Regions from separate parts of the Lysinibacillus sp. CNPSo 3705 genome, predicted to be linked through region 2. Evidence: a T-box and tRNA genes for the amino acid it is inferred to sense, from the RefSeq annotation. Region 2 holds a T-box; the other holds one or more tRNA genes.
The links. A T-box is a leader RNA that pairs with one kind of tRNA and senses whether it is charged. The one in region 2 lies ahead of serS (serine--tRNA ligase), so its partner is inferred to be a tRNA-Ser.
Positions count from the first base shown of each region.

Region 1: it has a tRNA-Ser gene. The T-box ahead of serS (serine--tRNA ligase) is inferred to sense a tRNA for this amino acid. The anticodon was not compared.

Region 1 is NZ_JAQZSD010000108.1:509-8,868, forward strand. It holds gene PVA17_RS23780 (RraA family protein) at 1-366, shown strand, start outside; gene PVA17_RS23785 (cation:dicarboxylate symporter family transporter) at 415-1,689, opposite strand; gene PVA17_RS23790 (response regulator) at 1,781-2,659, opposite strand; gene PVA17_RS23795 (ATP-binding protein) at 2,660-3,922, opposite strand; tRNA gene PVA17_RS23800 (tRNA-Ser) at 4,214-4,306, opposite strand; RNA gene ffs (signal recognition particle sRNA large type) at 4,799-5,066, shown strand; gene dnaX (DNA polymerase III subunit gamma/tau) at 5,318-7,108, shown strand; gene PVA17_RS23815 (YbaB/EbfC family nucleoid-associated protein) at 7,130-7,444, shown strand; gene recR (recombination mediator RecR) at 7,456-8,052, shown strand; gene PVA17_RS23825 (YaaL family protein) at 8,066-8,281, shown strand.
Region 2 is NZ_JAQZSD010000066.1:2,867-22,919, reverse strand. It holds gene PVA17_RS20710 (arsenite methyltransferase) at 1-527, opposite strand, end outside; gene PVA17_RS20705 (Fe-S cluster assembly protein HesB) at 540-821, opposite strand; gene arsA (arsenical pump-driving ATPase) at 818-2,587, opposite strand; gene arsD (arsenite efflux transporter metallochaperone ArsD) at 2,590-2,949, opposite strand; gene arsC (arsenate reductase (thioredoxin)) at 2,951-3,370, opposite strand; gene arsB (ACR3 family arsenite efflux transporter) at 3,375-4,433, opposite strand; gene PVA17_RS20680 (ArsR/SmtB family transcription factor) at 4,423-4,752, opposite strand; partial or broken gene PVA17_RS20675 (winged helix-turn-helix transcriptional regulator) at 4,980-5,128, shown strand; gene PVA17_RS20670 (alpha/beta fold hydrolase) at 5,579-7,435, opposite strand; gene PVA17_RS20665 (TetR/AcrR family transcriptional regulator) at 7,493-8,059, opposite strand; gene PVA17_RS20660 (HD domain-containing protein) at 9,124-9,762, opposite strand; gene PVA17_RS20655 (succinyl-CoA:acetate CoA-transferase ScpC) at 9,975-11,498, opposite strand; gene PVA17_RS20650 (LysR family transcriptional regulator) at 11,695-12,618, opposite strand; partial or broken gene PVA17_RS20645 (DJ-1/PfpI family protein) at 13,024-13,353, shown strand; gene PVA17_RS20640 (LysE family transporter) at 13,608-14,243, shown strand; gene serS (serine--tRNA ligase) at 14,480-15,760, opposite strand; T-box leader at 15,883-16,098, opposite strand; gene bluB (5,6-dimethylbenzimidazole synthase) at 16,272-16,913, opposite strand; gene PVA17_RS20625 (type 1 glutamine amidotransferase family protein) at 17,136-17,768, opposite strand; gene PVA17_RS20620 (helix-turn-helix transcriptional regulator) at 17,844-18,806, opposite strand; partial or broken gene PVA17_RS20615 (helix-turn-helix domain-containing protein) at 18,868-19,054, opposite strand.

The DNA of each region.
Region 1 (8,360 bases), on a different contig from region 2:
TCATTAGCGAAGGGTATAGGTGTACAGGGCTTTGTCGTTGATGGTGTTATTCGTGATATGGCAGCTATTCGTGAACTAGACTTTCCCGTATTTTCACTGGGCACAACGGTAGCAGCTGGCAATAAAAACGGCGGTGGCCAAGTAAATGTTCCTATTGCTATTGGAGGCGTTTCTGTTCGCCCCGGTGATTATATTATTGGGGATGTGGACGGTGTCGTTGTCGTGCCACTGGAAGATGCAGAGCGTATTGTGGCAGCCGCTGAGGTAAAGCTTGAAAAAGATGACGTACGTGCTCAAGAGGCACTTGCAAATGGAAAAGAATCTATTATTAACTATTTAGATAAAGTATTAAGTGATCAAAAATAAAAAAACCCTCACGATGCCATCCATACATCGTGAGGATTTTTTTAATTTTTATGCTAAATTTTTATTTTCATTAAAGTAATTTTTCATTTTCTCTGAATCGAAACGGCCTTCCCATTTCGCCATAACTAAAGATGCAAGTGAGTTACCAATTACGTTAACGACTGTACGTCCCATATCGAGAATACGATCGATACCTGCGATAAATGCTAAACCTTCAATTGGAATGCCGACAGTACCTAATGTTGCTAGAAGCACAACGAATGATACTCCTGGAACACCTGCAATCCCTTTAGATGTAACCATTAATACAAGCATTAACGTAATTTGTTCACCAATGCTTAGGTGAATACCGTACATTTGAGCAATAAATAATGCAGCAATAGCTTGGTACAGTGTAGAACCATCTAAGTTAAAGGAATAACCGGTTGGAATAACAAAGGATACGATATCCTTAGGAGCACCTAGTTTCTCCATTTTCATCATAATTCGCGGTAACACAGCTTCAGAACTTGCTGTTGAGAACGCTAAAATCAGCTCATCTTTTAGTACTTTAATTAAGAAGAAGATACTGATACCTGTAAATTTGGCCACAAGACCAAGAACGACAAAGATAAAGAATAGCATTGTTGCATAAACAAGTATAGCGAGTTTACCAAGTGGTATTAGGGAAGCGAATCCATATTTGGAAACGGTTACACCAATTAAACCAAATACCCCAATTGGAGCGAATTTCATTACGAGGTTAGTTACCCAGAACATCGTATCTGCTACCCCTTGGAAGAAGTCTAATACTGGTCTTCCTCGTTCGCCAATGGCAGCAACCCCTAAACCAAAAATAACTGAGAAGAAGATGATCGCAAGCATATTACCTTCAGACATTGCCTGAACGATATTTGTTGGTACAATGCCTACAATAATATCAAATGGTCCCTCATGCTGTACTTCTTCTGTAGTGGCAACGTATTTTGAAATATCTCCTTGAGAGAGCTCGTTCATGTTTATACCCGCGCCTGGTTGGAATAAGTTTGCGGAAAGTAAACCAATGACAATTGCTACTGTTGTAATAATCTCGAAGTAAATAAGCGATTTTCCGCCTAATCGTCCAAGCTGTTTCATATCTCCAGTACCAGCAACACCAACGATTAAAGTTGAAATAATAATCGGTACAACAATCATTTTAATTAGATGAAGGAAAATATCACCTAAAGGTTGTAGATATGTTTCAATTTTGGGGTTTCCGTAAAAAATACCACCAATAATAATCCCTAAAATCAAACCGACTAAAATTTGAGTGGCTAAACTGATTCTAAATTTCTTCTTCAAAACCTTAGTACCTCCTAATATTAAAATTTTTAGGACTTGCCTTACTTTAATAATACAGAGGACTTATGAAATCCGACAAAATCCGAGAAAATTAATTTACTTTAGTTAAAATGTCTGAATATAACACCTGAATAAACTTCTTAATATTAACCTTTGCTTTACGATTTCCGTGATCTTCTATCTGCGTCATCAGATGACGAATTTCTTTAAAGTCAAAGTATCGAGGTGCATAATATTCAAATTCGGAGTTGGTATAATCTACGACACCTAAATTGGCGAGATTTATCATCGCTGCTAATATAGTACGGCGCACCCGCTGTTCAATGGCTTTACTTTCCTTCAAAATTTCATCTGGTGTAGCCTTTGTGACAACTGCAACCTCCTCATAAAGCTCCTTTAATGGTGGAAGTGGTGCAATTTTGTGCTGATGCGCAAGTAATGTTTCAATGATAGCTATAATATCTTCGCTTCCAATCTCACCAACGATACCCATATCATTTAAGATAGATTGAATATGATCGCGTGACGTTGCTTTATGATTTATTTGTTCACTTAGATCAATATTTGTAAGGGATTGGCGGATAATAAGCAATGAATTTTTTAGGCGAAATTGTTCAGTTGTTTTACGTAAAACATTTTCAACCTCAATACGGTTTATCGGTTTATGAATAAAGAAATCTATACCTTGCTTATATGCCTCACCAACCATTTCCTTATTCACAACTTGAGAAATCATGACAAATTGTCCTTCAAAACGATTTTGAATAAGGTGTTCGACTGTTGCTATTCCATCAAGCTTGGGCATGAGTAAATCAATCAACACAAATTCAGGTTGTGTCATTAAAATTTGTGGAATGGCGTCCTCACCATTACGTGCTTCACCAATAACTGTGCCTAAGCCACTATCTTCAATAATTTGTTTTAACATGACCCGACTTGCGCGATCATCATCTACAATAAAATACCTCATTTAAGTCTCTCCCGTTTGAATAGTTTGCGTAGGAACTGTAATTTTAAACATCGTGTTTTGAGTATTTGATTCAACGGTTATTGAGCCATTTAATTTATTTACTAATTCAGCAACATGTGAAAGACCAATACCTGTTGCTGCGACACCGTCTACATTGTATTTTGTAGTGTATCCAGGTTCAAAAATAATAGAGAGATTATTTTGTGGAATGCCCTTCCCGTTATCACATACTGTTATTACAGTATCATCCTGTTGCTGTTGAATGGCAATAGAAATGATACCTTGATTTTCAATTGCTTCTATAGCATTAGCTGTTAAATTATTCAAAAGTGCAAGTAATGCAATATGTTCCTTCGTTTGAAAATCGATTTCAATATTTAGGTTAATTTCAATTTCTTTCCCGAGAAAATTAGCGTACTTACTGTTCCCATCTTCGATATAATGTAATAATTCTGACAATCTAAGGGAGCCAAAGCTCTTTTCACCAACAATTTTAGAAATACCTGCATAAATGCGTTGTGAATCCTTCTTCACTTCATGAATTTCCTGGGCAATATGAAGTGCCTGTAAACTTTCTGCATGATAACCTAGCGATTTTAATTGTCGATATAATTCAAACCCATTGATTGTTATGGCTTCTATATCGTTCATCGATTTTTTTAAATAAAGTGCCTCAACATATAAATCTGAGCCGATCGTAAGCATTTCTTGAACACGTTTTTTTTGCTCAGCAATTAAAATAGAACTATAAATACCAACAACAAAAAAGCTACGTAATAAAGCAACTGCTAATAAAATAAGTAAATCATGAAGAAATAAAAACGTATAAGAATTTATAAAAAAACGAAATAGTTGTTCCACTAAATTACTGAATACTTCACTAAATGCAACTAGCAATCCAAGCAATAATGGTTTTTCTCTATATTGATGAATGCTTAGAATTTGTAGGCATACTGCAAACATTATATAAAAGGCGGCGGCAGGTAAATGTATTAGTAAACTATCGGCTACTGGAACATCATGTAAAGTGTAATTAATGATAACTCGAAAAATGGTTGTCACGATACTCGTAGTAAATCCAGCAAAAATGATCGGTGTAGGTCTTAGTAGAGTACACAAAAAGAAAATAATACTTCCTAATCCGAAACGAAAAGGTGTATCAGCGAAAGGCATTATTTTAATTTCACTACCAATAGCAGTTAACAGAGCGATTGTTAAAACCCAAGTGAGGGAAGCACGAGATATGTAAAACTTCGAGTGCATAAAAAAATCCTCCCTAATAATATTAACGAGCATTATGCTAAAAAGCTCGTTTGCGTGTTTGAAATAAAATGTAATTGTACCACTACTTTTCATATTGCGTTGGGCGAAAAGTAGTTTTTGAATGAAAGTGCATTGGTCTAGATGAAATAATGCTATAGATTTTTTCATAGTTATAACATCTTAATTTACAATAAAAAAATACCACAACCTAAGTGGAAGTGGCATCTAATAAATGTTACTATAATTTTCAAGCAAAAAAAACGGCTACATTCGTAGTCGGTATTTTAAAAATGGAGGAGGTAGAGGGATTCGAACCCCCGCGCGGTGTTACCCGCCTGTCGGTTTTCAAGACCGATCCCTTCAGCCAGACTTGGGTATACCTCCATATTGTTTTGTTACGTTGTCTTATCGACAAGATTTAATTTATCATATTTCAAAATTTAAGTCAACAGATTTTTTATTTTTTTTAACTTTTTTCTTTAGATACAGAAGTCGCTCAACTTTATAGAAGGGAAATGAATGCGGTACTAAGTCACTTTTCAATGGCTATCATAGAATCGTAATGTAGTTCTTATAGGATATTAGCTTAAATTATCGCATCCGTGAAATAAAGCTAACTGATCTGGATCGATAAAAACGCCACGTCCTATGGCATTACCGAAATGACCGACATCGTGTCGGCCCTCATGCAGATCTAAGTACAAAGCCAATTCCAGAGGCATTGTTTATTGGCGTGAAAGCAAGGTAAACAGCTACAATTATGCCGAGGCATAACGGATTAATAATTTCTTATTTACAATGCAGACAGAATGTTCCAAACAAATATTATGCATATTAAGTTGCAATTTATGAAAACAGTCAGTATACTAGTTATTGCCGTGCTAGGTGGGAAGGTAGCGGTGTCCTGTAACTCGCAATCCGCTCTAGCGAGACTGAATTCCTTTTTAGAGGCTGTCCGTATTGTTTGGTCTGCCTTTTGCACGTAGTGTTGACGATTGGGTCCTGCGCAATGGATACCCATGAACCATGTCAGGTCCGGAAGGAAGCAGCATTAAGTGGTCTTATTCATGTGCCGCGGGGTTGCCTAATCTGAGCTAACGACAAGAGTAACGCTTATGTGCGGCTGTCGAAGAAAGGTGCACGGCATTAAATTGCCAATTCAAACGTATCCGTCTATAAAAGGCGGATGCGTTTTTTTTATGATTTTATAATATTTTTAGGGATGGAAGGTTAATCACCAACACGTTTAAGAAAGTTATAAATTGTACGGCGGACCTACAGAAAGTGAAAGAATTGTCCCGAAGCTTTAGAAAAACGATGACACTATTTTATAAATAATGAGGTAAATGCTATAATAGAACTATTCTATATAATAAAGAAGAGGAGAGGAATCCATTGACGTATCAAGCATTTTATCGTGTGTATCGACCGCAATCATTCCGAGAAATGTCTGGTCAAGCACATGTCAAAAGAACGCTACAAAATGCTCTCCTAGCGAATAAAACAACACATGCTTATTTATTTTCTGGCCCACGTGGTACCGGGAAAACAAGTACAGCTAAAATTTTTGCAAAAGCTTTAAATTGTGAGCATGCACCATCAAAAGAGCCTTGTAATGAATGTGCTACTTGTTTAAGCATTACAGACGGTTCTCACCCAGATGTTATTGAATTTGACGCGGCGTCTAATTCACGCGTTGAAGAAATACGAGACATCATTGAGAAAGTTCGATTTGCTCCTGCGAGTAGCAGATTTAAAGTGTATATCATTGATGAAGTGCATATGCTTTCTACAAGTGCTTTCAATGCCCTTTTAAAGACGTTAGAAGAACCACCTTCACATGCTGTATTTATTTTAGCAACGACAGAGCCTCATAAATTGCCCGCAACGATTATTTCGCGATGTCAGCGCTTTGATTTCAAGCGTCTTTCGACCAGTGATATTATTGAGCGCATGAAAGTTGTATTAGAAGATATTGAGTTACCGTTTGAGGAACAAGGTTTAAAGGTAATCGCACAATCAGCAGCGGGTGGTATGCGTGATGCTTTAAGCCTATTAGATCAGGTTGTATCCTTTAGTGGAGAAAAGTTGAAGCTTGAGGATACATTGCTTGTGACAGGTTCTATTAGTCAGGAAGTTTTCTATGAGTTAGCAGAAGCTCTTAAAGTAAAAGATGTCGCGCAAATGCTTGCGTTATTAGAACAACTTATTGCGGATGGGAAAGATCCTCTTCGCCTTTCTGAGGACTTAATTACATTTTTCCGAGATTTATTATTACTGCAAACAAGTGAAGATTTGGCCGAATTATTAGAACTAGTATCACCAGAGGAGCGAGTGTTTACATTAGCGCATGATTTTGCACCGGATTTGCTATATGGCTACATTGATATTTTAGCCAAAACACAGCAAGAAATGCGATTCTCCCACCATACTAAGATTTATTTGGAAACAGCATTACTTAAAATGGTGCAGTTTTCGGGTGGTGCAGTTGGTCAGACTACCACTTCAGGCGAGGTAGCTATGAGCCCGGAGCTCGCCCAAAAAATTGTGGCGCTTGAGCAGATGGTGCAACAACTATCAGCTCAATTACAAGCTGGTGCTCCTATGCAAACGGCGCAAACACCAAAAGAACAGCGCCCGCGAGCAAAAAGTCCGAATGGCTATAAAGCACCAACAGGCCGTATTCAAGAGATACTAAAGGATGCTACAAAGCAAGATGTGCAACGTATTAAATCAGTTTGGGCACAGGCATTAAGTCAAATGCAAAAATCTCAATCAGCTCTTTTGGCAGAGGCTGAACCTGTTGCGGCATCTTCAAGTGCTTTTGTGTTAAAATTCAAGTATGATATTCATTGTCAAATGGTTGCTGATAATCAATCCCTAAAAGCTCAATTCACACAATTAATTGCAGGGCAAACTGGTACTATGTACGAAATGCTTTGTACGCCAGAAGAGGCTTGGTTAAAATTACGTGAAGAGTTTATTCGTGATCATGGCTTACAGCAGCAGAAAAAATCTTCTCAGGATGAAACTGATCATGAAATGGAATTATTAGAACCACCTCCGGTAGATATGTCGGAAGGGCCGTTTATCGATGATGCTCAACCACTTGCGTCACAAGATCCACTTGTAACGGAAGCGGAAAAGCTGTTTGGTAAAGATTTTATTGAGATTGTTGAAGATTAATCATTTAGGAGGAATATGTTTATGCGTGGAATGGGAAATATGCAAGGTATGATGAAAAAAATGCAAAAAATGCAAAAGGAAATGATGGAGGCTCAAGAGGCTTTAAATGCAGAGCAATTTGAAGGTGCAGCTGGTGGCGGTATGGTGAAAGTAACTGTAACTGGTCAACGTGAAATTGTAGAAGTAAATCTTGATCCATCAGTAGTAGATCCAGACGATATCGAAATGCTACAAGATTTAATCGTTGTTGCTACAAATGAAGCACTGAAAAAAGTAGATGAAAAAACGAATGCAACAATGGGTAAATTCACTCAAGGCATGAATCTTCCGTTCTAGGAGGTAAATAAATGTACTACCCAGAACCAATATCGAAACTGATTGATAGTTTTATGAAATTGCCAGGTATCGGGCCGAAAACCGCGGCTCGTCTGGCGTTTTTTGTGTTAACAATGAAAGAGGATGACGTTTTATCCTTTTCAAAGGCATTAATTGATGCGAAGCGAAATTTAAGCTACTGTTCCGTATGTGGCAACATAACTGATGTAGATCCATGTCATATTTGTACAGACAAACAAAGAAATCATTCTATTATTTGTGTTGTCCAAGATACAAAAGATGTAATTGCGATGGAAAAAATGCGCGATTTCAATGGTATGTATCATGTATTGCAGGGAGCTATTTCACCTATGGATGGTATTGGTCCAGAGGATATAAATGTCGCGTCCCTACTAGTTCGTTTGCAAGATGAGAATGTTCAAGAACTTATTTTAGCTACGAATTCAACGATTGAGGGAGAGGCAACAGCTATGTATATTTCTCGTCTAGTGAAGCCATCTGGTATTCGAACAACACGGATCGCTCACGGACTACCAGTAGGTGGAGATTTAGAATATGCAGATGAAGTAACGTTATCGAAGGCAATGGAAGGTCGCCGAGAATTGTGAGTGAGGGATTAATATGTTCTTCCGCAGTAAGGGAAAATTAAAAAAAGAATTCGATGACAAGCTTGTGAATCTTATAAAAGGAACAAAAGAGGATTTGCAGCAGGCGAAGATAATTGAAGAACTACTAGATGACTATGATTTAGAAGTAATTGCTCAACGAAAAGCAGCGGAGAGTATACATTTTTATTTATTCAAGGAAGCTAGAATTCGTAGAGTATTAATTAAATAATAGTTTTTAAACTTATTTCAGCATCGCTAAAAATAAGTTAATGCATAGGTATAAATAATACTCATAGAAGCAAAACAGG
Region 2 (20,053 bases):
GCTTCTTTGAATACTTGTTGTTTGTTTGGCGAAAGATTAATCACACAATTTGAAATGATAATATCAGCTGTCTGATCCGCAACAGGCATATGCTCAATTTCACCTAAACGAAACTCTACATTTTCAAAACCTGGCTTTTCTGCGTTACGTCGTGCCTTAGAAATCATTTCAGGTGTCATATCAATGCCAATTACCTGACCATCTTTCCCCACCATTGGTGCAGCTAAGAAGCAATCGAAACCACCGCCAGAACCTAAATCGACAACAATTTCTCCAGGCTTCAAATCTGCGATTGCTTGTGGATTACCACAACTAAGTCCCATATTTGCTCCATCAGGAATAGAAGCGAGTTCTTCTTTTGTATAGCCCATTTTTTGCGAAATTTCTTCGATGGAAATATTTTGATTATCATTCGGATTGCAGTAGCTAGTAGCTGGAGTACAGCATCCTTGTGTGCTGTTCAATTTCAAGGCTACTTTTCCATAATTTTCGCGTACATTCGCACGAATATCATCTTCTCTTTTCATTTCTGCAACTCCTTAGCAAGATTTTGGTGAATATCCTATTAATACTAAACCTAGTTCACCATTCTCATCCTCTGCATGAATCGTAACATCTGTTAATTGTGGTGCAATATCAGGATGAATGGCAACTTCGATACCTTCAATTGTCTGTACAGCATCATCTTCTGTCGGTGCTTCAATGCCTACACCTAAGTTAACTCCGCAGCATCCTGCAATACCAAAGAAACGAAGTGTTTTCACCTCTGAATCAGCTAATACCTGCTCTATATAATTTTTACCTTCCGGACTCATTTTCATTTAATTGTCTCTCCTTTAAGTTCATGTAACCCTTTTGTTCCAACTGGTGGAGTTTTTACCCATGGGATTGCCACGAATTGATTGTTGCTGATGGATTTGATTTCTTCTAGCCATTTTGTTTCGGCTTGTTGTTTTTGTATTAATGTTGGACTTGTTGTTTCGATAGATGAAAATGTCTGATTGACAACCCACCAACCAACAAATAACCCAGCTCGCTGTAAATCTTCCTGTAAACGCGTTGCTTCAAAAACAGGTGTTGCTTCAGGCAGTGTTACGATTGCTACACTTGTATAACTTGCATCACGTAACCGTGGTAACAAGTTTGAAACAGCTGGAGGGAATTCACCTTGCGAACGGCTTATTTCACGATGATAAGCTTCTGTTGCATCTAGTAACAACAACGTATGGCCAGTTGGTGCTGTATCAATAATAATGACTTCATCTTGATGATTTTCTACAACATTGGCAAATGCTCGGAATACAGCAATTTCCTCAGTACAAGGGGAAGCCAATTCTTCTTTCACAAATGCTAAGCCTTCTTCATTCATTGTTTCACTTGCTTTTGCAAGCACTTCTGCCTCATAATTTGCAACTTCTACCTTCGGATCAATACGACTTACCGTTACATTTTTAACTTTGTCATCACCGAACGTCCAGTTTAAATGCGCTGCTGGATCAGTCGTAGTTAAATGCACGCGGATACCCTCTTCTGCTAAGCGTAGGGCAATATACGAAGCAACTGTTGTTTTACCAACCCCACCTTTACCCATTGTAAAAATAAGCTTCGGTTTACGCTCTGAATAATCAGCAATCATTTCTTCTACTTCAGGGATCGTCATACCTTTGTCTGCTTCATTTTCATGTGTGATATCTTGATCTGTCATCCATGCTTGCATACGCTCAATACTTGATAATGAGTATGGTACAAAAGGTAAATAGTATTGTTCAAATTGCTTTAACCCTTTAGGAATTAACCCTAATGCTTCTGTTTGGCGTGCTATGAATGCCTTCTCTATTTCATCATTAGAATTAAGCTCTTTCATATAGCCATTAACTAGTAAGATCTGATTTTGAATACCGATTTCTAACAGTTCATGAGAAGCACGTGCTGCCTCTTTTAAAGGGTTTCCGTCTGGACGTGTCACAAGCATTAATGTCGTTTGATCGGCGCTTTTTAAACGTTCTACAGCCTCTTTGTAGATTTCACGTTGTGGTTCTAATCCTTTTAATGGACCTAAGCAAGATGTACCAGTAGTGTTATCATCTAAGAATGTAGACCACGCAGAAGGTAGTTGTAATAGACGTAATGTATGCCCTGTTGGAGCTGTGTCAAACACGATTGTATCGAAATTTTCAATCACTGAACGATCCGTTAACAGTGTTGCAAATTCGTTAAATGCTGCAATCTCAACTGTACATGCACCTGAAAGTTGTTCCTCCATGTTTTGAAGAACTACATCAGGCAGTTTCCCACGGTATGGGCCAACCATCTGCTCTTTGTAATGTTGAGCAGCCTGTTCAGGATCTAGATTTAATGCGAATAAATTGTCTATCCCTTTAATTTTTGTAGGCGTATTAGAAAGTGTTTGACCGAAAATATCCTGTAAGTTGGATGCTGGGTCCGTACTAATTAACAGCACCTTTTTTCCCTCACCCGCAATAGCTATTGATAAACTACAAGCAACGGATGTTTTTCCAACGCCCCCTTTCCCTGTAAAAAAGAGGAAAGGGGTGTCCGGAAATTGACTTCTTGTAAAGCGTTCCATTTTTACGCATCTCCTTTTAGTGAGAAGCGAACTTTTGGTTTTTGTAATAGTTCTTCTTCTGAAAGTCCCGACCACTGTGAAAATTGCTCATTAGTAGGGTATTTCCCTTTACAAAGTAATTCTCCATCTATAAACGTTGCAGGAAGGGCATCCATACCTTCTGACATTAGAAGTTGATTGATTGCTTCATTTTCCACAAAAGCATTCGGCTCGCTTGTAAGATTAAAACGCTCAGCTTCTATATCTGTTTTCTTTAAATTATTCATTACAAATGACATGCGTAATAGCTCTGGGTCTATAGATGGTCCACATAAGCCTGTAGAACAGCACATTGCGGGCTCATAAATATGAATTTTTTTCATTTTATTTCAACTCCTCAGCTACAAATTGTTTAATACGTTTTCCAATAGCATCACGTACGTTTTGGAAAACTTCCCACTTCTCTTCTTCTGTACCTGACGCCTTTGCTGGATCTTCAAATCCCCAATGCTCACGACGTACATGAGATGGCGTCATCGGACATTTATCTGCTGCATCTCCACAAAGAGTAACAACTAGTATTGCATTATTTAATGTCTCAAAATCAATTAGATCAGATGTATGATTCGAAATATTAACTCCTACCTCAGCCATAGCTTTGATAGCTTTCGGATTTACACCATGTGCTTCAATACCAGCACTTTTGACTGTCCAATCTGTAGGCAATAATTTTCTTGCCCACCCTTCTGCCATTTGACTACGGCAAGAGTTACCTATACATAAGAAATAAAGTGTGTTTGTCATATTACTATAATTTAATCGTTTTAAAATATTTTTTGTGCCAGCGTAAGGCAACCCACACAAGACCAATGAGAACTGGTACTTCGACAAGTGGACCGATAACAGCCGCAAATGCCACCCCACTATGAAGTCCAAAAACACCTACAGCTACAGCAATTGCTAACTCAAAATTGTTACTAGCGGCTGTAAACGAAAGAGCTGCTGTGACAGGATAAGATGCACCTGCTTTACGAGAAGAAAAGAATGAAACAGCAAACATCACAACAAAGTAAATGAACAATGGGATAGCGATTCGTACTACATCAAGTGGTAGTTCGACTAATTTTTCACCCTTTAAGGCAAACATCATCACAATAGTGAAAAGCAGTGCAATCAAAGTAAGTGGAGAAATCTTAGGTAAGAATTTTTCTTCATACCACTGTTTCCCTTTTGTTTTGATGCCGATCCAACGTGTTAGAATTCCGGCAGCAAATGGTATTCCTAAGTATATAAGGACGCTTTTCGTAATTTCCCACATTGAAATCGATACATTAAAATTATCTAAGCCAAACCAACCAGGTAATACATTTAAGAAAAAATAAGCAAAAATTGAATACGTTAAAATTTGAAAAATAGAATTAAATGCTACTAGACCAGCTACATACTCGCGATCTCCTTGAGCTAAATCATTCCACACGATTACCATTGCAATACAACGAGCTAAACCAATCATAATAAGCCCAGCCATGTACTCTGGATAATCTCGTAAAAAGATGATTGCCAAAAAGAACATTAGGAATGGTCCAAGTAACCAGTTTTGAAAAAGTGATAGTAAAAGCACCTTCCAATCCTTAAATACACGCCACATTTCCTCATACTTAACTTTCGCTAAAGGTGGATACATCATCACAATTAACCCTATGGCAATGGGTATAGATGTTGTACCAACCGACATGGATTCTAATGCTTCACCAATATTGGGCATTGTGATACTTAATAAGATACCTATACCCATAGCAACAAAAATCCAAAGGGTAAGGTAGCGATCTAGAAAAGAAAGCTGTTTAGTTAAGGATTCATTCCTCATTTACATTTCCTCCTACGTGGCAACAGTCGGTTCCACAATCACATCCAATAACAGGTTGAATCTGATCTAAAATACCTCTCATCAAAGGGGTTTGATCCTCCACTAAACGATAATGTTTCCAAGTCCCTACTTTTCGCTCTGTAATAATACCTGCCTCCTTTAATTTTCGAAGATGTTGACTAACTGCTGGTTGTGAAATGCCTAGAACATCCACAAAATCACATACACATACCTCCCCATTTTTCATACATGCAAGTAATTTAATGCGATTCAAGTCAGCTGCTGCTTTTAATTGTTTTTCAATTAGTGTATTTTCCACTTATATGCTCTCCTTATATAATCGTCCTAATCGAATACAGGTGATTAAATTGTTATATAACTATATACTTATATTATGCTTACTGAATGATAATTGCAACAGATTTTCACCCATTTTTTCTAAAAACTTTTGACACTTTAGAGTGTTAAAAGTTTCGTATAAGTTCAAAAATAAATCGTGATTATGTACTAATTAGCAAAGCTGCCACTCTTATGAATAAATTTTATATGAGTGTTGTTGATCCAGTAGTGTTGACCAAAGACTTGCCACATCTAAAAAGCTTGACGTAATTAGGACTAAATGGAATTTTTTAATTATTCGTGATCTCCATATAGAAGGATCAATGCCATTCAGTGAACTATTAAAATCAAAGGAATTAGCCCGAACTCCGTCTTAATACTCTATAGGAAGTTTCCCCCTCGTGTAGTATATACGTCGATATTACAATAAATGAAGTTAGTTCTTCAGGTAAATATGCAACACATGAAGTATATTTAGAAGGTCATGTTGTTGGTAATGAGAAAAAGGAGAGCTCTGCTGTTGTAGATACTTCTGAAGATAATTACTAAATAAAATCTGTTGATATAAACGCGTAATAATTTATAGAACCCCCTTTGAACAGCTAACACAATTTGTTAGCTGTTCTTTTTATTGCACATTTTCTTTCGACTGATCCTCACTTTTAGGTGATTACATTAATAATTGAAATAGAATTTTACTTAGTTATCAGGTGATTTTTACACTTTACAGTCCGATACATTATTAGTCAAAAAATATTTTAAAGACACAACGATCTTACTACCCACTTTTTATTTATCCCACACTCTCATCTGCTAGTACTACTATTTTTTATTACCAAATTAGCCGTTTCAATCGGATGGTTAAGAGGAAAATGATGACCATATGGAACAAAATCAACCTTACCAAGATGCGAAGGAGCAGAATAGCCCCTGTCATAATCCCCCCAAATAATGCGAAGATTATACTTTGTTACTTCATTGAAATCACCTTGATCGATTTTCAATAGTAAACTGTTAAGCTGAACCGTAGTATTTAAAATTCTAGGAGAAGTAAAACTGTTACTTATTTTTTCAATATAATGTTCAGGGATGTTCTCCGTACTTTCAAATAAACCATTACTTAATAAATAACGCTCTATCAAATTAGTAGTTGCCAATTTCAATGTCCATTTGTTCATAAATTGAGGAACATTTATCGATTTAGCATTTTTTTTAGCAACAGGTGGCTGAAGTAAAGTAATTGTATACTTCTTATCTATGTACTTTTGTACTAATGCTTCCAAAAGAATATACGCACCAAATGAATGGCCAATTAGATGGGCACCATTAGTAGCTTTCTCCAATAACTTATTCACTACATTCAAATAGATATTTAAAAGGTTTTTCTCTCGTTTAAAAGGCGAACGTCCCAAACCTGGAAGGTCCATGATCCATACAGGTCGACCTGTTTTTTCATGAAGCTCTTTTCCTAAAGGAAATAAATCCTCTCCATCACTTAATAAACCATGTAATAAAATAAACGGTTTACCCTCTCCTTGTGCTTGGTAAATGGTAGTGTTATTACATAATGTTCGTTTAAATAAATGACTGTGCTGGCCATTTTGATACATCATGCGATAATCCAGATCAGCTATTACGGCTGGGAGAAATTTCATTACATTTGTCTCCTTAAACCAATCTTCTCCCATAATCTTTTTCGCTGAACCATTTGAAAATGTTCGATTTGTAATAAAGTTCAGCCCATCAGCAGGAATATGGGTTATTTTGCTTACGCCACTATTCATAAGTGCTTTCATAAATGGCAATGGGGCAGAAATTTTAGGTGCAGTCATATTCATACTTTCTGACATAGCGTCTAATAATTCTGAAATATTCTGATCATGTTGTTTATCTTCAACAAGTGTATATGTTTGTATAGTTGGTTGCTCCAATCTGAAAACCTGTACAATAAACTTTGCTAGTTCATCGTTTGCAATAAGTGGTAATCTATATTCCTTACCTCCAGGAATCACTGGCAGGAGCCCTTTTCGCATACTCATCACAAGCAAGCCTAAGCCTCCTGTTTGCTCCGTACTCCCTGTTTTACTACTACCAACTACAGTTGGTGGATTAATTACTGAAAGCGGATAACCTACTGTTGATGCCTGCTGACGGATATAAAGATCTGCTAAAAACTTTGTTCTCTCATATGGATTTTTTATTTTCAAAAAATTGTTTCCTTCTTTAAACACATCTATCGCAATCTTGCTATTTTTATCATCAAAGGGACTCATATAGCCTACAACATGAATAAATTGTTGCAATCCCTTCAATTGATGAATATTTTTAGCGAGTTCACTAATATGTTGGGCACCATTCAAAAATATGGAAGCTGCCTCATTGCTTGTCGATTGAATATCCATGGGGCCTCCTGCGTGAATAATCACATCCGTTTTCAATACCAACTCCTTATCTTCAGCACTTAGACCTAAGTCGATTTTCGTCAAATCACCTTCAATAAAGTGCATAACTGCCTCTTTTAAGATGCCTCTTTCTTGATAAATGCGAGTTGCTTTACTTTTCGATCTCACTAATAGAAGAATTGTAACATGCTCTTTGGCTAATTCCTTCACTAATTGCTTTCCAATAAAACCTGTTCCACCAGTTAAAAATACTGTTCTCATATAAATCCTCCTTTTAGTACTATTCAGTACTAATTTGATGTAAAAAAAATGCTTCTTTTATCGAAGCAAGTTAAAAAAATGATCTGCTGTTTTCATGATTACAGTTGCATCCTTCAGTGTTTCTGAAATAAAAAGCGCTCCTTCAAGATTTGTAATAAAAAGAGATGCAACCTCGTCAATATTAATTGTCTTTCTAAATTCACCATTCTCTACCCCTTGTTTAAGTAATAGAGAAACTTTCGTTTGTAATCCTGCAAAAAAAAGACCTATTTTTTCTTTTACTTTTGTGGCATTTGTAGGGCTTTGAATATAAAGCGTAATAAATGGACAGCTCCCCTTATATTCTCTCGTCTGAACTCCTTGTGTTAATTGCTTTAAAAACAGTTGGGTACGATCTTCAACTAATAATTGGTTTTGAGATAGTAAGCCATCAATTGCAGATTGATACATTTCAATCCAATAATCAACGACCCCTTCCAACAATTCTTCCTTATTAGAGAAGTGATAATACACATTAGACTTTGAAACTTTGCTTACACGAACTAATTCATCCATGCTTGTATAAGCAAACCCTTTTTCTAAAAATAATGTTGCAGCTACTTCAATCACACGTTTTTGATTCATTAATTTTCCTCTCGTCATAATTAGTACTGTACAGTACTATGAAAGGTGTTGCAAGTGTTTTTGTTAGTTTAATAAAAAAATTGATCAAAAAAGCTATACTTTAATTGATTTTACTGCTAAATATCAATCTCGTTTTGAACAAAGTTGAACTGAATCCCAAAACTGTTTTGGATGGCTTGTAATTTTTCAGTTTTAACGCTAGGTTCATATATTTTGTAGTCACTAAATTGTTTAGAGGAGATGCTTTTATGCCCATTTCAGTACAGCATATTCGACATGCTACGATTACTGATTGATCCGATGTTGAGGAAGCCGGTAAACTTTCACCTGTCCCTTTTAATGCTGCCATGATGAACTTGTTTTGTATATCGAGATGAAAAAAATTACTCAGTTAATACAGTCACTAGTTATGAATACGATTCACAACTCTTCTTACCTTTTTAAAAGAAAACATCGCTCGGTAAAACTGCCAGAATGATTTATGTTAGATAACTTTAACTATAATATTCGTATTTTACAAGATACATGAAGTGTTCAGCCGATGAGTGAATAGCATTCCCACTCCTTAAATGCGTATATTTAAGATTGTTGAGTGTAATATAATTCGGTTTTCATCTTTTTGTCAGAATTATTTATGAACAATTAGCTTTAACAATATATATAACTTCAATTTATAATTCCCGCAACGGCTTTTTCGCCAGTCTTGGACTGATTGCTTTAACGATGTCTGTTAGTGTTACGCCATTCACAAACTGTGTTTTTTTTGCTATTTGGAAATTGAATTGGTAATTTTTGAATTGATATAATAACTCTCCTTTTCAATTTTTGTTTCCATTTAGGCAAATAAAAATCTATATTTGTCTAGTGAGGATATTAAATAATCTAAAAAGACGCTTTCCATGTTTCCAGGAAAGCGTCTGATTGTTGAACAATGATAATCATCCTAAATTACCCTTATTCCTCTATTGGTCAGAAAAATACGAATTTAAACGTTTAAGAATTCAAAGAATAACCCTGTACAAATGTTTAAACCTTCTACCCTGTTACGCTGCCATTGCGGTTTCTTATTCCGACCATGGTGAATGTAAGATACAATGACAGAAATTCTTATTTTTATATTCTGGTCTAAAATGTTGAACAATATCTTCCTTCATATTACCAAAAGTAGTTTCTGGCTTATGCTTAAAGCCCCCATAAAACGCTGGGATAATTTCTTTCTTGAAATTGTTACGAGGGAAGGCTTTTATAATTTCTTCACGTAAGTGCGCAGGGAATTGTTCAAATCCATCCCCCATCACATCTAAGCCAACACCTGAAAAGAGTAGTCCTACTTCAGTCTCTTTATGTTCTGCAATGCCAGGTGTAGTGTGTAATGCGATTGCATCCCATACTAGACGAATCGATTCATCTGGAATTTGATATTGCTGTAAGAAGCTTCTTGCTGCATTTGCACCGTCCACTTCAAATCGTAAATCTGGGCTACTAAATTTTTCTGTTAAGCCTAAATCATGGAATAATGCACTAACATACAGCAACTCTAAATCATAATTCTGTTTTGCATTTTGGCCGTTGACTGCACCAAATAAAAACACACGATTTGAATGATTCCACAACAAGTCATTTCCATGCTCACGTAAAATATCTACGGCATCTTTCGCCAATTGAGAATCTGGAATTTTAATGCCTGCTATTTCTTGAAACATTATAAAAAACCCCTTTACAATTTGATAGTTCTTATCTTTATGAACTTGTCTCCATTGTAAAGAGAATTTTATCATGCGTCTATCACATCGTTTCTATAATAATAATAGATAAAAACTATAATGTAGTACTTAAAAAATATTTTAATTTAGATTTCAGAAAGAAAATATAAAAAAGGGCTACATATTATATATGCACCCTTTTTTTAGTCTCATTAATTATGTTTTATCTTTTCTTTCTCAATCAACATCGTACCTTTTTCTTTTAAGTTTGTATGGAAAGAGAAAGCTTTTTCAAGAATGTGTGGTGTATGACCGCCCACTTTTTCTTTTGCTTCTTCAAAGTAAGCACGTAATTGTGGTCTATACTTAGGATGTGCGATTTCGATAAGCTTTTCTGCTCTCTTCACTGGTGGAAGTCCACGAAGATCAGCATATCCTTGCTCTGTCACAATTACATCTACATCATGCTCTGTATGGTCAATATGCGATACGAAAGGAACAATTGTTGAGATAGCGCCATCTTTTGCTAGGGAAGACGTTACAAAGATTGTAATTCTAGCATTACGAGCAAAGTCCCCAGATCCACCAATTCCGTTCATCACTTTTGTTCCGCTAACGTGAGTTGAATTTACGTTTCCATAAATATCTACTTCAATTGCAGTGTTAAATGAAATAACGCCTAAACGACGAATAACTTCTGGATGGTTAGAAATTTCCTGAGGTCTGAACAATACTTTCCCTTTGTATTTTTTTAAATCTTCAGCTAGTGATTCAACGCGTTTTTTAGAAAGTGAGAACGATGTACCAGCTGCAAATTTAACTACACCTGCATCGATCAAGTCAAAGATACCATCTTGTAATACTTCAGAAAAAACTTCGATATCTTTAAACTGAGAATGTTTCATACCATTTAGAACTGCATTAGCAACAGACCCTACCCCAGACTGTAATGGAGCTAATGATTCTGTCAATTTTCCAGCTTCTACTTCACCAGCTAAGAATTCTAATAAGTTATTTGCAATTTGCTGTGTTTCTTCATTTGGCTCAAATAACGGTGATGGAATATCAGACTGTTCTGATAAAATAATTCCTTTTACTTTATCTGGATTAACTTTGATTCCAATTTCTCCAATTCGATCTGAAGCTTTGTACAGTGGAATCTCTCTACGCTCACCTTGATTCTCCGGTACAAAGATATCATGAAGGCCTTCGTACGCTTTAGGAGCAGTAGTGTTAAGTTCAATGATAACGTTTTCAGCTTGTTCCACAAAGATGGGTGAATTTCCCACAGAACCAGTTGGAATAATATAACCTTCTTCAGTGATTGCAGCAGCTTCGATAATTGCATAATCAATGTTTCCTAATGACCCTTTTCTTACTTCTTCTGCTGTATGTGATACATGCTGGTCAATATAGTATATCTCACCTGCATTGATTTTCTTACGCATTACAGGGTTAGCTTGGTAAGGAACACGTAAATTAATGATGTCAGCTTCCGCCATTGATTGGTCAGCAGTTGGCCCCAATGAAGCTCCAGTATATAGGTTGATTTTGAAATCTTCTTTCTCGCCACGTTTAGAAAGTGCAAGTGGAAACTCTTTTGGTTCACCGAAAAGTGTAAACCCACTCATTCCAAGATTCATCCCGTCTTCAATCCAAGAAGCTGCTTCCTCAGCCGAAACAATTTTATCTAAAAATTCTTTATTTCTAATGAATTGACTTAAATCTTTTTCCATTAACAATCACCTCATAGTAGTTTTATACCTTGTTTTTAACTTTACAAATTTTTGACATGATATTCATAGACATTGTTGCCAAAAAAACCCCCTTACAATGTCTACTTCTCATCTTCATGAGCTGTCTTGTCTACATTGTAAAGAGGACTCCACTGTTCGTCTATTACATCATTTCTATAATAATGATAGATAAAAACTATAATACAAAATCATACAAAGAATTAATGTCATCTTTCTCTATGTGAAAATGAAGCTTTTCGATTTCACGTACTAGTAACTTTATATATTCACGTGCTGCATAATTAATAAAACAGTTCTTTTTAAACATGAGATAAACTGCCCTTGTCAAGGATGGTTTTTCAATTTGTTGGAAAAATAAATCCTCTGTATCATAAAATTCGTATAATGTACGCGAGATAACACTACGACCAGCACCACTTCGAACTAAATCTAAGATAGATTTAATACTAGACGTTTCAACTATAGGCTCTAATGGCTTACCAATTTCATCGCTGGTCTTATTAAGTACTTTCCTACATTGATGCATACTAGGAAATAAAATAAGAGGGCCATCTAAAACAGAAGAAAATGATACTTTTTGATCTTCACTACTTTGATTACTAATTAGATAAAATTCTTCATCATACAACTTCGTTACTTGCAACAGTTCATTTTGATTAAGTTGAAAACCTATACCAAAATCAGCTCGATTCTCGAGAATGGCCTGTTCTACTTGGTCTGTTGTTTCAATGGACACTTTAATGTTCGGGTATAGCTGGTTAAATTGAATACACAAAGTAGATACCAAATCCGTTATTTCCCCTGGCAACACTGCAATCTTCAATTCCCCGACTTCTACTTTCGAAAAAGCTGCAATTTGAGAAGATATACTTTGAATAGAACTTTGAATGTTCAATGCTTCTTGTTGGACAATTTCACCTACCTTAGTAAGTTCAATTTTCTTGCCAACACGGTTAAATAGTGAATATCCTACTTCCTTTTCAAGCGTCTTAATTTGATGACTTAAAGTGGGTTGTGAGATTCTTAATTTTTCAGCTGCTTTTGTAAAATGTAGTTCTTTACTAACCATTAAAAAATACTCTAAATGCCGTAATTCCATACTACTTCAATCCTTTTTAATGAAATTTTTATCACTTTTGTTAATCAGATAATTTAGTTATTAAGTTATTGTATTTTAAAGTAATAATCCTTTGATGTAAACAATATTAGTGCAGAAATTGGACGGTTTAGTTTTTTAGAGAAACATGTGCATGGTAACCTTCAATAATAATTTCCCTACTCGCTCAGCTCTTCCTAATTCCTTCATTTAAATTTTGCATTTAACTGTAATAATCCCACGATTTTTTTATCCATTTGATCCATAAATTAACCGACCTTTTTTTATAAAATAGAATATCCTAAATTCTTTATATAATAAACCTAAACAATCAAATATCCTTATTAAACTTATTTATCAGCCTTCTATATATGTATAAAATAAGGACATTAGGAGGCGATTTGCGATATGAAAAAGATTTTATTATTATTAGCTGACGGTTTTGAAGCAGTAGAAGCTAGTGTATTTACAGATGTACTAGGTTGGAATAAATGGGAATGAGATGGATCAACCGAGGTTGTAACAGTTGGTCTACCTGTACTTGGAATTTTACTGTAATACCCGAAAAACGTTGATGATATTCAATTAGATGAGTTTGATGCACTAGCTATTCCAGAAGGAGTTGAAGAAGCTGGTTTTTATCGGGATGCATAGAGTAGAGAATTCTTAAATGTTATTCAACATTTTTATGCCAAGCAAAAGCCCATTGCAAGTGAAGTAATGTGGAAAATCGCAATGCTCTGGTTCTATTTTTAAAGCCAGAGAAATAAGGAGAATGGTTTGATGATTACAATACTTATTTAGGAATAACTTAAAATACCTTAACTAGGGTTTGCCAATACCCCTGATTTAGATGGATATGATGCTCCAGATAAAAGAGAACGAAAACAATGCGTAATAACAGAGGATAATGGAATTGATAAAAGGTAAGTGTCCTTTACATGCACAATGTAATGAAAAGAATATTAATTGACTAAAATAGGAGAATTTTAATGATTGCAACACTTTTTACCTATATTTTGTTAGGTTTATCTTTAGCAATACCTGCAGGTGCTATGACTGTCCAAATGGCTAAACTAGGAATGCGGAATGGTTTCATATATGGTTGGTTTGTAGGTATCGGAGGAATGACTATAGATTTATCTTTAATAGTCCTGATTTATCTAGGATTCTCTAGTATATTAACCAATCCATGGGTAAAGACAGTTATGTGGCTACTAGGTTTTGTGTTTTTATTGTTTATTGGAATACAAAGTATTAAAGAAGCAAAGTCAGAAGTGAATATAGAGGGTGAAGATCCTAATAAATCTTTATTAACAGCTTATTTATCTGGTTTCATAATTGCTATATCACCGGCTAATGTTGTATTTTGGATAGGAGTTTTTGGTCCGATTCTAGTTTCTTCATTAGGTAATGCAAGTACATCTACATTTATATTAATAGCTATAGGTATTTTATTAGGTATCTTTATGCATGATATGGTCTTATTAAGCTTTGTCCATTTTACTAGACGTTTTCTAAATCCAACCTTTATTAAATGGGTATCTATATTTGCCGCAATAGTACTATTCGGATTTAGTGGTTATTTTGGTTACGAGTTTATAAAACAAGTAATTACTTTTATCTAGGTCTGTTAAAAGTGGTAAATGTAGCATTACCGAATTAACAAAAGATAGGAAAAAGGAAATTCGAAAAGCACTCTTAGAAAATTGTCCCATACGTTCCGATTTTTAGAGTACGATCTCCTTTTACCCAAAATACTACAACTGTTTACACTACCAGATAATATTAAAAGTATCTGTAAATCAATAAAAGGCAATACAATTACCTGTAAAGGATATCTAAAATAGCTTTTACTCGTTATTTATTTTGGTGCAATTACTTCTTTACCACCCATGTATGGTCTTAAAACTTCAGGAATTACTACGCTTCCATCAGCTTGTTGGTAGTTTTCTAAAATAGCAGCAACTGTACGTCCAATCGCAAGACCTGAACCGTTTAATGTATGAACATATTCTGGTTTTGCATTTGACTCACGACGGAAGCGGATATTCGCTCGTCGTGCTTGGAAATCCTCAAAGTTAGAGCAAGAAGAAATTTCACGGTACATGTTTTGTGCAGGAATCCAAACTTCTAAATCATATTTCTTCGCTGCAGTAAATCCTAAATCTGCAGTACACATTTTTAGTTTACGATATGGTAAGCCTAGTAATTGCAGTATTTTTTCAGCATGACCTGTTAACAACTCTAGCTGTTCATAGGACTCCTCTGGTTTTACAAAGCGTACTAATTCTACTTTGTTGAATTGGTGCTGACGGATTAAACCACGTGTATCACGACCCGCAGAGCCTGCCTCTGAACGGAAGCACGCACTATAGGAAGCAAAGCCTTGTGGTAAAGCCTCAGCCAGTAAAATTTCATCACGATAGAAGTTTGTTACAGGTACCTCTGCCGTTGGAATCATGAAATAATCTGTTTCCTCTAATTTAAAAACATCTTCTTCAAATTTAGGAAGATTTCCAGTACCCGTCAAGCTATCACGATTAACGATGACAGGTGGTAGCATTTCCTCATAACCATGCTCCTCTGCATGTAAATCCATCATAAATGTCATTAATGCACGTTCTAAACGAGCTCCAAGGCCGCGGTAGAATAAGAAACGGCTACCTGTTACTTTTGTACCTCGTTCAAAGTCCACAATCTTCAAATCTGTAGCAAGATCCCAATGTGCTTTAATGTCAAAATCAAATGTTGGAATTTCCCCCCAAGTATATTCTTCTACATTATCGTCTTCTGTTGTCCCTACTGGTACAGATTCGTGTGGAATGTTTGGCAAGCGCATCATCATATCTTTAAAGTGCTCTTCAACATCATTTAGTTGAACATCTAGCTCTTTAATTTCATCACCTACTTGACGCATACGAACAATAACTTCATCTGCATTTTCCTTGTTGCGTTTCATAATTGAAATTTGTTCAGATACTTTATTTCGTTCTGCTTTTAATTCTTCTGTTTTAGCAATTAACGCACGACGCTTTGCATCTAAATTCTCAAAGTCATCAAAGTTGCCTAAATCTTCATTACGTGTTAATAGCATTTCTTTAATTTCCGCGAAATTATCGCGTACACGTTTAATATCTAACATCGTCATACCTCCAATAGTTTAATGACATTGCATCCATTAAGTCTTTGCGTAATTACGTTGCAAGCTAAACTCCAATAGCTCCGTTTTGAATAAAAATAAACACAAAAAAGCCCCCATCCCTAAAAAGGGACGAGAGCTACCCGCGTTGCCACCCTAATTGATTAGGCATATACCTAATCCACTTATTTCATAACGGCATTTCAGCCGGCTACAGCCTACTTCATTCACTTCGACTGTGCAACTCCAGGACGGATTCACAAGTGTTTCTATCAGCTTCCACCAACCGCTGACTCTCTAAAAGAAACGTGCTTGCTACTACTTCCCATCATCATGTTCAGTTATTTAAAATTTAACCATACTGTACTATATGAAAACAGATTTTGCAAGCCATACCATAGGATACAAAATATTCTAGAATTCTTGAATCACAGGTTAATTCCGGATGCACAAAAGAATTGCCTATGCAATTCAACATTTTTCAAGGAACACATCCTGATAGATTAATAAGTCTTTAGTTTTGCCCCCATTTATTTTCGAAAATAAGATGTTCTAAAGAACGCCTTTTTTCCCAATTAGCTAACTCCAAAATAGGTTTCTCTGGGTAATCATTAGTATAACCAATTGATATAAGAGCAATAGGATCAATGTGTGGTGGTATTTCTAAAATGTCTCTAATGTCATTCTTTTTATAAAAACTTACCCACCCCATCGCAAGTCCTTCAGCACAAGCTGCTAGCCACATATTTTGAATAGCACAGGCTGTTGATAAAATATCTGTTTCAGGAATTGAATTTCGTCCTAATACATGTGAACCTCCTCTTGTAGGGTCACATGTAACACAAATAGTTAAAGGAGCTTCTTTTAAACCCTCAATTTTTAAATCAAGGAATTTCATTTGTTTTTCCCCATCATAATGAATAGCTAATGCTCGCCTTTCTTTTTCGGCTGCCCAAGCCAATTTTTCTTTAATTTCATCAGTGGAAATCAAAATAAAGTTCCAAGGTTGCATAAATCCTACTGAAGGTGCATGATGAGCTGCATTTAATATTCTATGTATAATGTTTTCAGGGATGGGAGTTGACAAAAAACTTCGAATATCTCTCCTATTATAAATCACTTTATAAATAGACTCTTTTTCTTCATTAGAAAACATAAATTTCTCCCCTTTCTTTTACAAAAATATTTATTTTTAATATTAACTGATTTTTCATTATTCCGCCACAATATTTGAAGGAAAATGCATAATTACAAAATTAAGGGATTTTTCAATACTCCATAAGCTTTTTTAGTTATATTCAAAAACCATGCTTTGACATTGTCTAGAGCATGGTAATTATTTAAACTAATATAAATCTGCTAAGTTGATTTTTTTAGCTCATCTATTTAATGAATTCATTAACTGGAAAAAGTATTCAGGTTTGTGGGTCTTATTTAGGTTATACCATGAATGTAATGTATCTGGTGCAAATACATCTAATTTTTTCAGTACTTCCTTCGCAAATTGCAGAGGAGCTATTCCTGATGCAGTAACTAAATTCGCATCAGATACCGCAGATCCCAACTCATAGAACTTTTCTCCTTTATAGTTAGGACATACCATTTTAGTGTATTCTAAATTATTACTTGTATGCTTTCTAGTATCTAAGTATCCCATATTCGCAAGGGCCACAGTTGCCCCACAAATTGCAGCAACAATAGTGCCAAGCTTTAAAGCTTCGCCAATTCTTTCCAAAATAGGTTGATGAATTTCTTCACTCCAAGTAGTCCCTCCAGGTAAGACTAAAAGATCTTTACTCTCAAGCGTACATTCATCAAGAGAAATATCTGGTTTTATGCTCAGTCCTCCCATCGTAGTAATCATTTCTTTATTAGCTCCTACTGTAATTACTTTTAAAGGTGCTATTTCTTTTTTGAAATATCTTCCTGTGTTTAGTTCGGCAATCAAATATCCATATTCCCAGTCTGACATTGTATTAAATACATAAAGATACACTTTTTTTGTTTGCATTCAATAACGCTCCAATCTCAATTAATATAGCCTATTATATGATAACTTCACTGACAGCTAACGTCAGTGAAGTTATCATACTTGATGAAATTGTATTAATTCCGACAAAACTTCAATAAGTCTTTTCTTTAGACTTATTGGCTCAATAACTTGAATAGCTTTACCATACGGTAAAAGTAAATAAGGTACATATGTATGTATAATATCCTTTTCAAGAAGAAATACTGCTTGATTTGAAGTCCGTTCTTGTAAATAATGTCCTAAAAACCAATGTTGGCAAAGATCCCCCAACGTCCCTGTATTCCCATTAATAACTAAAAAAGTAATCCCTTCTTTATCTTCTATAGTTGGAAGGAGGTTTTTCATAAAAAAGTCACGTGCTGAAAAATTTTCTGGCCGGTTAAACGTATTTTCGGTTAGCATTAGACTTTCAATTCGATCTACTCTAAAACTACGAATATCATTCCTAAGATGACAAAATCCAATCACATACCACTTATTATTCCAATAGATAATTCTATACGGATCGACCAATCTATAATTTAATTGCTTTTCTCCACTTTTATGGTAAAGAATTTTTACTGAGTACCCGTCAGCTACGGCCTGCTCCAACTCCTTCAAAAAAGGTTCTGTAGAGAGTGAACTTAATCGACTTATTACTTCAAGACTAGTTAAATGTTGATTTATCTTTGTTTCTTGCTCTTGATTTGAGTACTTACTTAGTTTTGAAATGGCCCTATTTAGTGCTTCACCTCCATAATATCCGGCTTCTTCTGCAAAAACAGCAGCGTGAAATAGTGAAGTTTGCTCCTCAAAATCAAAAAAAAGAGGAGCTTCAATAAAATTATTTAATAAAGTATATCCACCGTTATGTCCTGTGTCTGAAATTATAGGTACACCACTTGTTGAAAGTGTATCAATATAACGATAAACAGTCCTTATATTAATCTCTAACTTTTCTGCAATTTGTTTTGCAGTAATTTTTTCACCTGAACGAAGCATCCATAGAATTGCTAACATATTGTCAATTTTAGGCATATAATTCCACCTCTATAAGGAATATTTTCTATTTTATATTTCCGATTTTTGGTATAACTCATCAACTGTTCCTTTCCGATAGCTTTCTATATAATGAGACCCTAGACATATTTGTAATTTCACAAATGTCATTTCTCCCTCTTTATAAAGCTTTACTGCATGATTTTAATGGTACTTCTTTAATCGGCCTTTAAACTTTCCTTCTTTCTTAGCAGTTCAATCCTTTCACGCTGCCGCATACGGATAAGATATGTTTAAATAGCTTAGCAACAACAGGTCTGAACTCGTTTCATTAACCTAGGAATAAGTTGATTTGGTAAATGAAACAATTCGAATAGACGGAAAAGAACGGATATTGTCCCTTCATCTACACTTAATTCCGCTTCTGGCATCCTATAAAGCTTCTATAAGATCCTATCAAATTTATCCAACAGAATCTGTTTTTCTAAATAAAAATCGTAAAACATTAAATCCGCGGGGTTAACATTTAGAAGTAACGTTAACATTGTATAACTTAGGGATTTCCCTTTTCTATTAGGTTGTAATCATATCATATATGGATTATAGTCCTTTAATAAAAAATAAAGTTTAGTTCTGCAAACTTAGAAAGATAACTTTAAATATAATATTCGTGTTTTAAGTAATTTGAGAAGTGTACAGACGATGGACGAATCGCACTTTCACTAATTTAATACGAATGTTCGGTTAATCTATTGCAAAATAGTTCGTTTAAATCTAAAACAGGTGATATTTTTACCGTACTAGTTACACGTAGCATAGTTATGGGTATGTCAACTAAAGAAGATGGACTTATGTATGGTCAATTCCATACAGCGAAAGCTCAACTGGGCGTTAAACTACTATGTCTTAATTAGACTAAAGGTTGGTTAGTTCCCTACCGTTAACATGTTAATTAATCCTGACAAACCTTCTCTCCAATTAAAACTGTTGTTATTCCATAATAATTTCATGCCAGCTTACTATTGCACATTTTGTTTTTTCCACTAACCTACCCCGCTACTTTAATAAAAAACGACTCCCTAGTAAAGAAACTATAAGACTTATATGTAGGTCAAACTGCAATACCCCAACATAAATTATTTATCGATTATGTATTTTCACATGGATTAACAAATAATCATTAGTAATTTTTGGTAGAGTGGGTATGGAGATGCTTTATGTATTGGCGTATTGTTCCTTTACGAAAATAAAATTTGAGACCATCAATAATGGTGATCTTTTCTTTA